DNA from 3 places in the Aeromicrobium sp. UC242_57 genome. Region 1 is predicted to be linked to each of the others. Evidence: riboswitches for the same ligand, from Rfam matches in the RefSeq annotation. Region 1 holds a riboswitch; each other region holds the start of a gene.
The links. Region 1 has a riboswitch for cobalamin ahead of ACHMWU_RS03470 (hypothetical protein). Riboswitches for the same ligand answer to the same signal wherever they lie in the genome.

Region 1 (4,265 bases):
CCGGTGTCGTCCAGATTGGTGTAGAGACCTCGGTTGTCCCCTGCGCCCAGGCCCGGGATCAACGAGGCAGACTCCTGGCGCCCGGCCAACGGGGTGAGATCCAGTGTGTACTGGGCGCCCGCCGTCGCCGCAGCGACCGTGAAGATCTTGGCGACCTTGTCGGTCTGGCCCGGAATCACGGCCGAGGCGATGTGCTGGGTCGTGTACGCGATTGTCGTGGTCGGGACATAGACGTCGTAGTCGTTGTTCGACAGCGCGTCGACCTTCGCCAGGGGGTGCACCGTGTGCTCCGCGAAGTGCTGGGCTGTGCCGTTCTTCCACGACAGTGTGACGTCGGCCCCGTGCGTGACCTTCAGCGAGAGACCGAGGTCGGCGACACCGATCCGGCTGATCGCCGTCTGCAGAGCCAGCCGTGCACCGTAGACCGCCGCAGCGGACGCATCTGCGTCATCATGGACCGTGGTGGCCTTGGTGATCGCGTCCTGCAGCAGGGTCCAACGGAACTCGGCCGCCGCAGCGCCATGGCCGATCGCCTTGGCCTCGTCGGTGACGGTCTCCAGCTCGCCCAGATCCGCGGCGCTGGCCTTTTCGGTGACGCTGGCGAAGTACTGCGAGAACGAGGCTTTGTCGTAGTCGCCCCGGTCTTGGTTCGGAACGACAGCCTTGACGACACGATTGGCCGAGTCGGCATTGTTCGAACCGTTGAACGTCGAGGCGTTGAGCGATGGCTTCGTGGTGTGCAGGAACGTGATGCGCTCGAGCGTCGTGATGCCGTTGAACGTCGTGGGGGAGCCGAAGGTGTACGTCTCGGCAGCGACCACGACGTTGCGAAGCGAGACATTGCCCTGGAACGGATTCGCCACGGTGTAGTTCGCGACGGGAGGCAGGCTGACATCGGTCAGCGCAGTCATGCCGTTGAGGGCGTAGGTCGTCGCGTCCACCGCACCCGACAGGTCGAGCTCTTCGATCGATGTCCCCGCGTACGACGCGTTGCGCAGATCCGCATAGTCCTGAGCGTTCAACGTCCCGGTGATGCTGAGCTTCTTGACGACGCTGTAGTCGTAGTCGCCCACGGTCTGACCGAAGTCGCTCACCAGCTTCTCGCGCAGCTTGGTCAGGGCTGACCCTGCGCAGTCGTCGTGAGGCGAACCCACGCAGACGTCGGCTCTGCGGTGTTCAGCGCTGTGAGCGCAGCGGTGACCTGCTGCTGGGTCGCAGCAGGATTGACGGCGGTCGTCCTGGCCGTTGCAAGTTCTGCGTCAGTTGCCGTAGCGGTCTTGCCCTTGCCGATGCCCCTGATCAGATCGGTCTTGTCGACCTGGGAGAAGTAGGACTCACTCTCCCAGCAAGAATCTGCCAGGCCGAGGTCGCAGCCATAGCCGTACAGGGTGAACTGCCACCGCATGACGTCACCATCGTGCAGAGTCAGTGCACCCGCACCGACCTGGGCCGTCACGTTGTTGACCGTGTACATCCAGCCCGACATCGAGTTGTAGTCGGGCGTGCCGAGGTACGCGTCTCCGTCGGTGCCGGTCAGCCGATCCCGGCTGACTCGTGATGTACGACGGAACGTTCGCGGTTCCCTTGTCGAAGCCCTTGACGCCCGACAGGTACCAGCCGGCGCTGCTGGTCTCTCCAGCGTCCAACGCGGTGAACTGGTGCGATGTCTCGTCCAGGACGCTCTCGGTGACGGCCGCGGCCGTCGAGCCCTCCGGGACCGTCACCTTGACCGGCTCGACGTAGTAGCCCTGTCCGATGTTGTAGCCCTCGAAGGTCACGTAGACCGATATGTCGCTTGCTGCCTGGGCGGCCGGAGCCAGCCCCAGCACGAGGGCAAGTGTGGTGAACGCGCTGATCAGCGCTGCTCCCACTCGGCTGCGACGCCGTCTTTCGATGATGGACCGGGATCCCATGAATTCTCTCCTTGCTCGGACCCCGCAGAGGTAAGGCATGGCAGAGAAAACGTCCCGATCGACGCAAAACTCCGCGTCAGAGAATCTGGCGCGGAGCTGTGATCGAATCGCAGAACGATTCGGCCATGTCCCGCTTTCCGCGGCAGGACTTGGCCAGACACCCTCGTGACAGGTACTCCGACTCGTGGCGCGATCGCTCACGCCACACACGGTTGCGGGACAGCGCCGGATTCTCACCGACTTCCCCCAGCACGAGTGCAACTGGTTACAGCAAGTCACGATCTCCGTGACTCAAGAACGGACCTTAACGCATTCGCGCGTAGTCAGGTCTCAATGTGACCGACGTCCTATTCCAGCCCGCGCCGACGACGACGCTTGGCGGCGATCTTGTCCTCGATCGCCTCGATCCGCGACTCGCGGTTCAGCTGCATCGAGAAGTAGCCGATCCCGACCCCGAGGCTGGGGAAGATCGGCCAGAAGAACAACAGCCCGCCGCTCGCGATGCTCGTGGCACCCCAGATCGCCACGCACAGCCCGGACACGAAGATCCACCCGTTGCGGGCGTCGCGCAAATCGCGCTGGTACTGGGTCACGGCCTGGACCTGCAGGCTGGAGCGGTTGGCCGCCTGCCTCACGACCGGGGCAGGGGTCGCCACGACCAGGTCGGTCAGCAACGCTGCAAGCCCGCCCACGAGGCGGGTGCCCAGGACTTCGGCACTCCGGGCCTCGAACTCGTCGCGGGTCAGCCTGCCGTCGGCATAGGCGTCGCGCAGCACCGTGACAGCATGATCGCGGTCGGCATCGGTCGCCCTGAGCAGCGCAGCGTCCGGCTCGCGAGGATCGGCCGAGAAGCCCGACCAGATCTCCGCGCCCGACGCCATGGGTTCAGACCTCGCGTACCGCGGCGAGGGCTTCGGGCAGGGTGAACGCACCGGCGTACAACGCCTTGCCGATGATGGATCCTTCGACGCCGAGGTCGGCAAGCGTCGCGATGTCACGCAGGTCCTGAAGACTCGACACGCCGCCCGAGGCGACGACGGGCTTGTCGGTCACGGCGCACACCTGACGGAGCAGGTCGAGGTTGGGCCCGGTCAGCGTGCCGTCCTTGGTCACGTCGGTGACGACGTAGCGGGCGCAGCCGTCGCGATCCAGGCGCGCCAGGGTCTCGAACAGGTCACCGCCGTCCTCGGTCCAGCCACGGGCGGCCAGCGTCGTGCCGCGGACGTCGAGGCCGACCGCGATCTGGTCGCCGTACTGGCCGACGACCTTGGCGCACCAGTCGGGGTTCTCGATCGCCGCGGTGCCGAGGTTGACGCGGGTGCAGCCGGTCGCCAGAGCAGCTTCCGAGCGAAGCATCGTCGCGGATACCACCAGAGAGTTCGACCTTGACGTCGAGCCGGCCGATGACGTCGGCCAGCAGCTCGCGGTTGGAGCCCTTGCCGAACGCTGCGTCGAGATCGACCAGGTGGATCCACTCGGCACCATCGGTCTGCCACTGCAGCGCAGCATCGAGCGGGGATCCGTAGGACGTCTCGCTGCCGAGCGCTCCTTGGACGAGGCGCACGGCCTGTCCATCGGCGACATCGACAGCGGGCAGGAGTTCAAGAGTCACGACGTGATGTTATCTGTCGGCGGCTGCACCTACCGTGGCCGGTATGAAACTCATCCTCGTTCCCGGCTTCTGGCTCGGCGACTGGTCCTGGCAGCAGGTGACGCCTGCGCTCGTGGCTGCTGGTCACGACGTCACATCCGTCACGCTGCCAGGGCTCGAGTCGGTCGAGTCCGACCGGTCCGGCATCGGGCTCGCCCAGCACGTCGCGGCGGTGACCGCGCTGATCGACGACGCCGACGACGAGGTGGTCCTGGTGGGCCACAGCGGAGGCGGCACCGTGATCCACGCCGCAGTCGACCAACGTCCTGGCCGGGTCAGCCGCGCGATCTACGTCGACAGTGCGCCGCTCCCCCACGGCATGGCGACCAATCCCGACCTACCGGTCGACGGACCCGACCTGCCCCTGCCGCCATGGGACGTCTTCCGCGGCGACGGCTCGCGCGACCTCGACGGCTTCGACCAAGCCCAGCTCGATGACTTCCGCGCCCGGGCCATCCCACATCCCGCTGCGGCCGCACGTGATCGGCAACAGCCAGCGACGCCCCACGCCGGTTCGACGTGCCCATCACGCTGATCTCGACGACGTTCACCCGCGAGCAGATCGACTCATACCTGCAGGCCGATGAGTCCTACTTCGCCGAGCTGACACAGATCAGCGATGTCACGATCGTCGAGCTGCCGACCGGCCACTGGCCCCGAGCTGACCGAGCCCGACGCCCTCGCGGCCGCGATTCTTGCTG
Region 2 (4,265 bases), on a different contig from region 1:
CCGGCGTCGTCCTGTGCCGCCGGGGCGGCTGTCGTGCTGGTCGCTGACGATTCCGCTGGAGAGGAGGTCGGTCTCGGGGTCTTGGTCGACGCCGACGGCGTGGGCGTCGCGGTCGACGTCGCGGCTGTCGGAGTGCTGGCGGTCGGCTGCGGAGCGGACGTCGTCCCTGCCGCCGGGGGCTTGGTCGACTTGGCCGACGGCTTCGGGGCGGGCTTCGGCTTGGGCTTCGCGGATGGGGTCGTCGGCTTCGGTGCTGTCGCCGCGAGCGGCTTCATGCTGGGTACGTCTTGGAGTTGCCGTTCTGGAACACGAAGGCGACCCAGCCGCCCTGCGGGACGTTGAGCGAGCCGACGCCCAGGCTGGAGTACTTCCAGGTGCCGGACGTCCCGTTCGACCAGAACAGGCCCCAGTACTTGGTGGCCGGCGGCGCCTTGGCACAGCTTGTGCTGGGCGCCCCGTCGACCTGGCACACCATCCCCGGCTCGGGTGTCGACGTACGTCAGCGAGTGACCTGCGTCGACGAAGTTGCTGGCCGCATCTCCCCCGCCGTCGGCGTCACGCGACGCTGCCGCCGACCACGACCGTGACCCCGACGCCCTTGGCGCATGCTGCGGCCGTTGCCGGACCTGTCGCAAGCGCGACACCCGCCGCGCTGCCCAGGAGCAGCGCGGCGAGCAAGGACGTCAGGCGGCGCATCAGCTGACCTTGAAGCCTTCGAACCGGTGCGGTTCTTGAATGCTCCGACGACCTTGACGGTCTTCTTGCCGGCCTTCTTGCCCACGCTGAACGTGTAGTTGTACTTGCCGCTGGAGTTGGCCTTGGCAGTCTTGACGAGCTTGCCGGACACGTAGACCTTGATGGTCTCGCCCGAGGCCAGACCGGAAGCCTTCGCGGTCTGCTTCTTGTTCTTCTTGACCTTGCTGCTGAGGCTGATCGAGAAGCTTCTTGGCCGCGAGGATCTTGACCGAAGTCGTGCCGACGCGGTTCGTCCGCGAGCCCTTGATCGAGACGGCGCGCGTGGCCGAGCTGCCGCCTGTCTTGACCTTGGCCGAGGCGACGCCTGCTGCAGTCGCGGTGCCGGTGACCGTCGTTCCGCCGGCGACGGACGCCGTGAACTTCTCGCCGGCTGCGAGGCCCGTCGCCGACACCGAGATCGTGCTGCCGCTGGCCAGGTAGCCGCTGGGGGCCTTCGCCGTGAAGCTCTTGGCCGGCAACTGGGCGTTGACGCCGATGGCGGCCTGCGCCGAGGCACGGATCCACTGGTCACGCTGGTTGACCGGGATGCCAGTCGTCTTGCCGGCGGCGAGTGCATCCTGGTCGAAGGCGATAGCGCCGAGCTCGTTGGCGAGCGCCGTGTCCTCGGCGATCGCGTCGGTGACCTGGTGCGAGACGATCCACGACGCGGCGCTGCCGGCCGCGCCGGTCTGCACCGACGGCCTTCAACGTCACAGCGGCCAGGCCTGTGGTGTTGGTGTTCGCGTTGTCATCGTTGACGAAGGAGCCATTCGCAGCCTGCTGCTTGAGCAGCCAGCTGACGGCGGCGTCGATGTCGTCCTGCAGGTTGGCGACACCAGCGTCCTTGGCCGACAGGAGTGCCTGGATGCCGAACGCGGTGGCGTCGATCGTGATCTGGTCGTCGTCGGCCGTGGTGGTGTCGCCGCACTCACGGTCGACGGGCAGGACGGTCTCGTCCTCCCACGGTTCCGTGGTGGTCGGGTCGTCTGCGACCGCTACCGCGAACATGTTGGTGCGGAACGCGCCGGTGGCGCACTGCTGCTTGAGCAGGTAGTCAGTCGCCGACGTGAGCTTCGCGGTGCTGGTCGGGCTCGTGGCGAGCGCGCGGACGACCCACGCCTGACCGATCGAGTTGGAGTAGTCGGCGAACCCAGAATCGACGGCGCGACCGGCTTCGTCACCGCTGGCCACGACGCGGGACTCGACCGTGGCGATGAGGTTCTGGCCACCGAACGCGGTCGCGTCGGCGTCATCGCTCGAAGCCTCGACTGCCGTTGCGAGCTGCCCGCAGCACCGGCGGATCCGCCGCCGACGTACGCCGATGGGTTTGCCTCGAACGCGGAGATGATCTTCGCCTGATCGGCGGCCCGCGTGTCGAGGTCGTTCAACGCGAAGAACACGTCGAGGGACAGGCCGTAGTGGTTGAAGCTGTACTGCTCGTTGTAGACGATGCCGTTGGTCAGCTGATCGCTCAGCCAGCGGGCTGCGGAGTAGCCGTACGAGTTGGGGGCGGCCTGCGCCGAGGGCGCTGCGACGACCATGCCAGCGGCGAGCGCCGGGGCGATGGCGGCCGCGCCGAGGCGGCGGAAGGCTGGTGCGGTTGAGCATGTGGGTCCTTCCCGCTGTTGAACGGGAGAGGCGGAAGCCCGTCACGTGTGTTCCTCGACAGCGTGGATCGGTCATGCCCACAGCAGGTGCTCCGGCTCGCCACCTGAGGTGGCCTGCGGTTGCGGGTCAGCGCCGGAGTTTGACCGGCTTTCCCTGACATGCGGGCGGTTTTCGAGTTGTGCCAAACGGCTTCAGCAATCTAACACCCGGAACCCGCGACCGAAGAATCTGGTTCTGTCCGCGATTCAGCGGACAGAACCAGATTTCTCCCGTCGCCGAGCGGAGCGTGGACCAGTACCGTCGTAGCCATGACGCTCAGTGACGAACTCCGCATCGCTCTCGACGGCAAGTGGCGCCACGTGCGGGAGCAGTCCGCAAGGATCTCGCCGCGATCGACCTGGCCTACGACCACGACCTGACCCTCGCCGAGGCACGCGAACGGGTGCTCGGGCAGATGAAGAAGCTCGTGCCGACCGGTATCCCCGCCGCAGGATTCAAGGTGGCGAGCGGCGGCACCGGGCGATCCGGGCGGCGCGGTCACCGGGATCGAGATGCTGGCCCAGTTCGACCTGTCGCTGATGGTCAAGGCCGGCGTGCAGTGGGGGCTGTTCGGCGGAGCGATCGAGAACCTCGGCACCGAGCGTCACCACCACAAGTACATCCCCGACCTGATCAACCTCGACCTGCTGGGCTGCTCGCGATGACCGAGACGGGGCACGGCAGCGACGTCCAGAGCCTCGAGACGACCGCGACGTACGACCCGGCGACGCAGGAGTTCGTGATCCACTCCCCCACGCCGTCGGCGCGCAAGGACTACATCGGCGGCGCTGCGCTGCACGCCGAGGTCGCGACGGTCTTCGCCAGCCGTCACGAACGACGAGAGCCACGGCGTGCACTGCTTCGTCGTGCCGCTGCGCGACAAGCCGGCAACGACCTGCCGGGTGTCACGACCTCGGACGACGGTCACAAGGGCGGGCTCGGCGCGGTCGACAACGGCCGCATCATGTTCGACCAGGTGCGTATCCCGCGCGAGAACCTGCTCAACAAGTACGGCGACGTCGACGAGGACGGGACCTATTCGTCGCCCATCGACAACGTCAACCGGCGATTCTTCACGATGCTCGGGACGTTGATCCGTGGTCGGGTCAGTGTCGGCGGCTCGGCTAGCGCAGCGACCGAGGTCGCGCTCAGCATCGCCGGACGCTACGCGCTCAAGCGCCGCCAGTTCAGCGAGGGTCCCGGCCAGGAAGTCCTGCTGATGGACTACCGCATGCACCAGCGGCGGCTCCTCCCACTGATCGCCCGCTCGTACGCCTACCGGTTCGCCCAGAACCAGCTCGTCGCCCGCATGGACCGCCTCCAGAGCACCGACACTCCCGATCCGCAGGAGTCCCGTGAGCTCGAAGGTCGCGCCGCTGGCCTGAAGGCAGCCCAGACCTGGCACGCGACCCGCGCGATCCAGGAGGCCCGCGAAGCCTGCGGCGGAGCCGGCTACCTCGCCGAGAACCGTCTGACGACGCTCAAGGGCGACACTGACGTCTTCACGACCTTCGAGGGCGACAACCACGTCCTGTTCCAGCCGTCGCCAAGGAGCTGCTGACGTCGTACGCCCAGGAGGTCGGCGGGCTCGACCCCGTCGGCTTCGTCCGTTTTGCTGCCAGCACCGTCGCCGATGTCGTCAAGGAGCGCACCGCCGCATCCCAGCCATCCAGCGCTTGATCGACGCACGATCCGGCGACGACGACCACGACCTGCTCGACCGGGGCACCAGCTCAACTTGTTCGAGGACCGCGAGCAGCACGTCATCGAGACCGCCGCTCGCCGACTTCGCCGGGCAGACAAGGACGAACCGGCCGAGGCCTTCGCGGTGTTCAACGCCGCCCAGGATCACGTCATCCGGTGCGGACGGGTCCATATCGACC
Region 3 (4,265 bases), on a different contig from region 1:
ACCAGGAGGCTGAAGATCGCGCTCACCGTGTGGCGTCGCCACGGCGTCGCTCACGATGCCTTCGACCCGGTGGCGATCCCGTTCGCCGCGGCAGGTCTCAGCGAGTCGGTCAAGGCGTGGACGCTGTCGGACGGTGACGACCCTGCGGCCTGGGCCGACCATGTCAGGGACCAGATGCCGCCCTGGTGGCCGCGAGAGTCCTGAACCGCGCTACTTCGCGCCGTACACCACGTAGTCGTCGGACAGCTGCCAGACGGTGCCGACCTCGCCGAAACCGGCCTGCGCGAGCGCGGCGAGGTGCAGGTCGACGGCGGTCGGCGGCATGCTGTCGCGTCCGGCAAACCGCCGATCTCGTTCGGCCTGCAGCTCGGCCAGGTGCGGTAGCGCGGCCAGCTCGGTCCACCACTCGTCCCACGGCGGAGCACCCTCAGCGAACGCACGTGCCTGGGTCTGCTCGTCGTGGGCCTGAGCCCACACCTTGACCCGCGGCGTCCTACCGTCGAATCGCAGGTGGTCGCCGTTCAACAACGTGCCACCGGGGGCCAGCAGCCCGTACGAGGTCGCATAGACGTCGAGCAGCTGAGCCGGGGTCAGCCAGTGCAGTGCGGTCGACGAGACGAAGGCCTGCGGCGCCCCGGCGACCACGTCGCCCAGACGATCGGGCCACGACGGATCGGTCAGGTCGGCATCGACGATGCTGAGCCGACCCTCGTACGCGTCGACCTGGCTGCGTGCCACGTGCAGCAGCATGGGGTCGAAGTCGATGCCGACGACGCGGGCGCGGTCGAAACGGTCGAGTACGCGGGTGGACAACGAGCCAGGACCACACGCCAGGTCGACGACCGTGAAGTCACCGTCATTGTCGAGCCCGAGCACGTCGAGCATCGCGTCGAACCGCTTCTCCCGGTCAGCGATGTAGGCGGCCTGCTGGCTGTCCCAGCGGTCGATGAGTCCGGCGAGGCTCACTGGACGACCTTCAGCTCGCGCAGTCCCTCAGCGAGCTTTCTCGATGCCCTCGACATTGCGGATTGACGGATCCATCGTGGTGCCCTCGAGGATGATGTACCGCTTGTTCCTGACGGCAGTCAGCTTGCTGGCAACCGGATCGGACTCCAGGAACTTGATCTTGTCGGCCGCGCTGTCGCCGTCGCCACCGCGCCCCAGGTCGGCCAGCACCAGGACCGTCGGATCGCGGTCGAGGATGCTCTCCCAGCTGATCTCGGGCCACAGCTGCGAGCTGTCCTCGAAGGCGTTGGTGGCTCCGACCCCACGGGTCATGATGCCGGGGGCGCCACAGCAGCCGGCGATGTACGGCGTCTTGGTGGCGGCGTACCGCCAGGCGAGAGTCACGTCGTCGGCGTCGAGGTCGACCGTCGCTGCTGCGGCGCGCTCCTTGAGATCTTTGACGAGCTGGTCGCCCGATCCGTGACGTCGAAGAGGGTGGCGATGTCGCTGATCTCGCCGTACATGTCGTCGAGGGTCAGCGCATCGGTCTGCGTCGCTTCCTGACCTGTGCACTCGCTCGGCGACTGGTAGGTCCTGACTCCGAGCTTCTCGAACGTGTCGCGTTCGGCGATGCCCTCCGGCGTGAACGTGTAGTTGAACGTCGTGTAGATGAAGTCGGGGTCCTCGTCCAGGACCCGCTCGAAGGCGGGGAACTCCTTGCCGAACTTCTTGACGCCCTTCGCCGCGTCGGCCAGCTGGGCAGCACCTTGTCGTTCATGCCGACTCCGGCGATGCGCTGGTCCAGGCCGAGGCTGAGCAACGCTCGACTGCCGGCTGGTTGATGGCGACGGCACGCTCGATCGGCGTGTCGATCGTGACCTCGCGGCCACAGTTCTCGACGACGATCGCCGGCGAGGGGTCACCGGCAGGTGCCGGGTCGTCGCTCGCACCGCACGCGCCGAGCAGCAGCGCCATGGCGGCCGCCGTGATGGTCATGACAGGCAGGGGTCGTCTGCGCATTCTCACTCCAAACCCTCGTGGATACATGTGGCGCCTTGACCGGTCTCCTGACTCACGCGTCGACGACGCACCACCGGTCTTCCCAGACATCGCAGTCCAGTGACCTCGTACGTCTTCACGTACGACAGGGGCAGTACATCTCAGCGTTCACAGTGGCGAGGGCCGTGTCGGATTCGCACCGACTTCCCGAACACCAAGGCATCGGCAATCTCAGCAGCCTCCAAGCGACCCGAGACGAGCCCTTGCTACGCTGCGTGAGAACCAGTCGTACCCATTCGTTGGGTCAGGGAATCCGGTGTGAATCCGGGAGCTGACGCGCAGCGGTGAGGGTGACGGAGGTGGCATCGCCACTGGATCGCAAGATCTGGGAAGGCGCCACCATCCCGGGTCGAACCCGAGTCCCGAAGACCTGCTGGTTTGCGGCCGACTCGAGTCGGCCGGATCATTCGTCAGGCTCCGCGCAAGAGCCTCAGATCACAGGATTCACGTGCCTTCCCCTTCCTTCACACGTACTGCCGCCTGGGTGCTCTGCGCCGGGCTGGCCACCTCCGCCCTCACTGCCTGCGGAACCAGCGACTCCCCCGCCCGCGACGCCACGACCCGGGGAGCGGGCGAAGGCAGCACGACCTACCCGCTCACGATCAAGAACAACTGCGGCACCGACGTGACGATCGAGGCGGCCCCGCAGCGCGCGGTCTCGGTCAACCAGGGCTCGACCGAGATCCTGCTCTCGCTCGGCCTGGGTGACCGCATGGTCGGCACCTCGACCTGGACCGACGAGATCCGGCCCAACCTGGCGAAAGCCAATGCCACAGTTCCCCGCCTGGGTGACAACGCCGTCTCGTACGAGCGGGTGCTGCAGGAGGAGCCCGACATCGTGACCGCGTCGTTCGGCGGCTCCCTCAACGACGAGGATCCCGACCGCCGAGCGCAGTACGCCAAGCTGGGCGTGCCCACGTACGTCGCCCCGTCGCACTGCGACGGACGCACCGACGAGAGCGGTGACGGCCCGCGCGACCATCCGCTCGAGATGGACGTCATCTACCAGGAGATCACCGAGCTTCGCCCAGATCTTCGACGTCCCGTCCCGTGGCGAGAAGCTCGTCGCCGAGCTGAAGGCGCGCATGACCAAGGCCGCCGAGAACGCCCCGAAGAGCGACGTGTCCGTCGCCTACTGGTTCGCCAACACCGAGCTGCCCTACATGGCTGGCGCCAACGGCTGACCTGGCGTCATCTCACGCACGATCGGCGTCGAGAACACCTTCGACGACACGCAGACCGAGTGGCCCCAGGTCAGCTGGGAGAGCGTCCTCGACCGTGACCCGACCGTCATCGTGCTCGGCGACCTGCGCCGCAAGTCGCAGACCGGAGACAAGCTGGAGGACAAGATCAAGTTCCTCGAGTCCAACCCGGTCACCCAGCGCCTGACGGCCGTGCGCAACAAGCGCTACGTCATCATGAACGGTGCCGACATGAACCCGTCGATTCGTACTGTCGACGGTGCCGAGAAGCTCTCGGAGGCACTGGTCGAGCTCGGGCTCACGCGTTGAACCAGACCGACCGAACGCCTGTGGTCCGGGGCGCCCGCGGGGCGCTCTGGGCCGGGGGCCTGGCGGCACTGGCGCTGTCGATCGCCGTCGCCATCACGATCGGGCCGGCCGACCTCTCGGTCGGCGAGGTGTTCGCCGTGGTCGGCCAGCACCTCGGCTGGGGCGACGCAGGGGTCTCGCGCATCCGCGACGGCATCGTCTGGGAGCTGCGCCTGCCACGCACCCTGCTGGCGGCTGTCTGCGGCGCTGGGCTCGCGATCTGTGGCGCGATCATGCAGTCGCTGCTGCGCAATCCGCTCGCCGACCCGTTCGTCCTCGGCATCTCGTCGGGCGCGTCGACTGGGGCCGTGCTCGTCGTGATCCTGGGCGTCGGCGGCGGCATCATCACGCTGTCGACCGGGGCATTCCTCGGCGCGGTCGTCGCGTTCTCCATGGTCCTGCTGCTCGCCGCCGGCGCCGGCGGCACACCTGACCGCGTCGTGCTCGCCGGCGTCGCCGCGACCCGCTGTCCTCCGCACTCACCTCGTTCATCGTCACGTCCTCGGCCGACGCCGAGCAGACCCGCGGGGTCCTGTTCTGGCTGCTCGGCTCCCTCAGTGGTGCGGGCTGGACCGATGTCGTCACGTGCGGGATCGTGTGCCTCGTCGGCCTCGTCATCTGCATCGCGCTGGCCCCTGCACTCGATGCATTCGCCTTCGGCGAGGATGCCGCCGCCTCGCTGGGCATCTCGGTGCGCTGGGTGCGGCTCGT

Region 2: another riboswitch for cobalamin. It lies ahead of ACHMWU_RS30075 (prenyltransferase/squalene oxidase repeat-containing protein); the one in region 1 lies ahead of ACHMWU_RS03470 (hypothetical protein).
Region 3: another riboswitch for cobalamin. It lies ahead of ACHMWU_RS10325 (hypothetical protein); the one in region 1 lies ahead of ACHMWU_RS03470 (hypothetical protein).

Annotation. Positions count from the first base shown of each region.
Region 1 covers NZ_JBIOAM010000001.1:512,157-516,421, reverse strand. The annotation lists gene ACHMWU_RS03480 (hypothetical protein) at 1-1,154, opposite strand, end outside; gene ACHMWU_RS03475 (DUF4430 domain-containing protein) at 1,115-1,474, opposite strand; gene ACHMWU_RS03470 (hypothetical protein) at 1,410-1,913, opposite strand; cobalamin riboswitch at 2,063-2,208, opposite strand; gene ACHMWU_RS03465 (DUF1707 domain-containing protein) at 2,261-2,794, opposite strand; partial or broken gene priA (bifunctional 1-(5-phosphoribosyl)-5-((5-phosphoribosylamino)methylideneamino)imidazole-4-carboxamide isomerase/phosphoribosylanthranilate isomerase PriA) at 2,799-3,525, opposite strand; gene ACHMWU_RS03455 (alpha/beta fold hydrolase) at 3,569-4,099, shown strand; gene ACHMWU_RS03450 (hypothetical protein) at 4,084-4,265, shown strand, end outside.
Region 2 covers NZ_JBIOAM010000005.1:1,352,457-1,356,721, reverse strand. The annotation lists gene ACHMWU_RS30095 (hypothetical protein) at 1-275, opposite strand, end outside; gene ACHMWU_RS30090 (hypothetical protein) at 272-475, opposite strand; gene ACHMWU_RS30085 (hypothetical protein) at 556-696, opposite strand; gene ACHMWU_RS30080 (hypothetical protein) at 696-1,214, opposite strand; gene ACHMWU_RS30075 (prenyltransferase/squalene oxidase repeat-containing protein) at 1,264-2,343, opposite strand; cobalamin riboswitch at 2,407-2,544, opposite strand; gene ACHMWU_RS30070 (hypothetical protein) at 2,895-3,047, shown strand; gene ACHMWU_RS30065 (acyl-CoA dehydrogenase family protein) at 3,044-3,943, shown strand; gene ACHMWU_RS30060 (hypothetical protein) at 4,016-4,265, shown strand, end outside.
Region 3 covers NZ_JBIOAM010000003.1:162,845-167,109, reverse strand. The annotation lists gene ACHMWU_RS10340 (hypothetical protein) at 1-204, shown strand, start outside; gene ACHMWU_RS10335 (class I SAM-dependent methyltransferase) at 211-966, opposite strand; gene ACHMWU_RS10330 (ABC transporter substrate-binding protein) at 994-1,518, opposite strand; gene ACHMWU_RS10325 (hypothetical protein) at 1,720-1,941, opposite strand; cobalamin riboswitch at 1,985-2,178, opposite strand; cobalamin riboswitch at 2,211-2,397, shown strand; gene ACHMWU_RS10320 (ABC transporter substrate-binding protein) at 2,453-3,286, shown strand; gene ACHMWU_RS10315 (ABC transporter substrate-binding protein) at 3,198-3,515, shown strand; partial or broken gene ACHMWU_RS10310 (iron chelate uptake ABC transporter family permease subunit) at 3,536-3,955, shown strand; partial or broken gene ACHMWU_RS10305 (FecCD family ABC transporter permease) at 4,021-4,265, shown strand, end outside.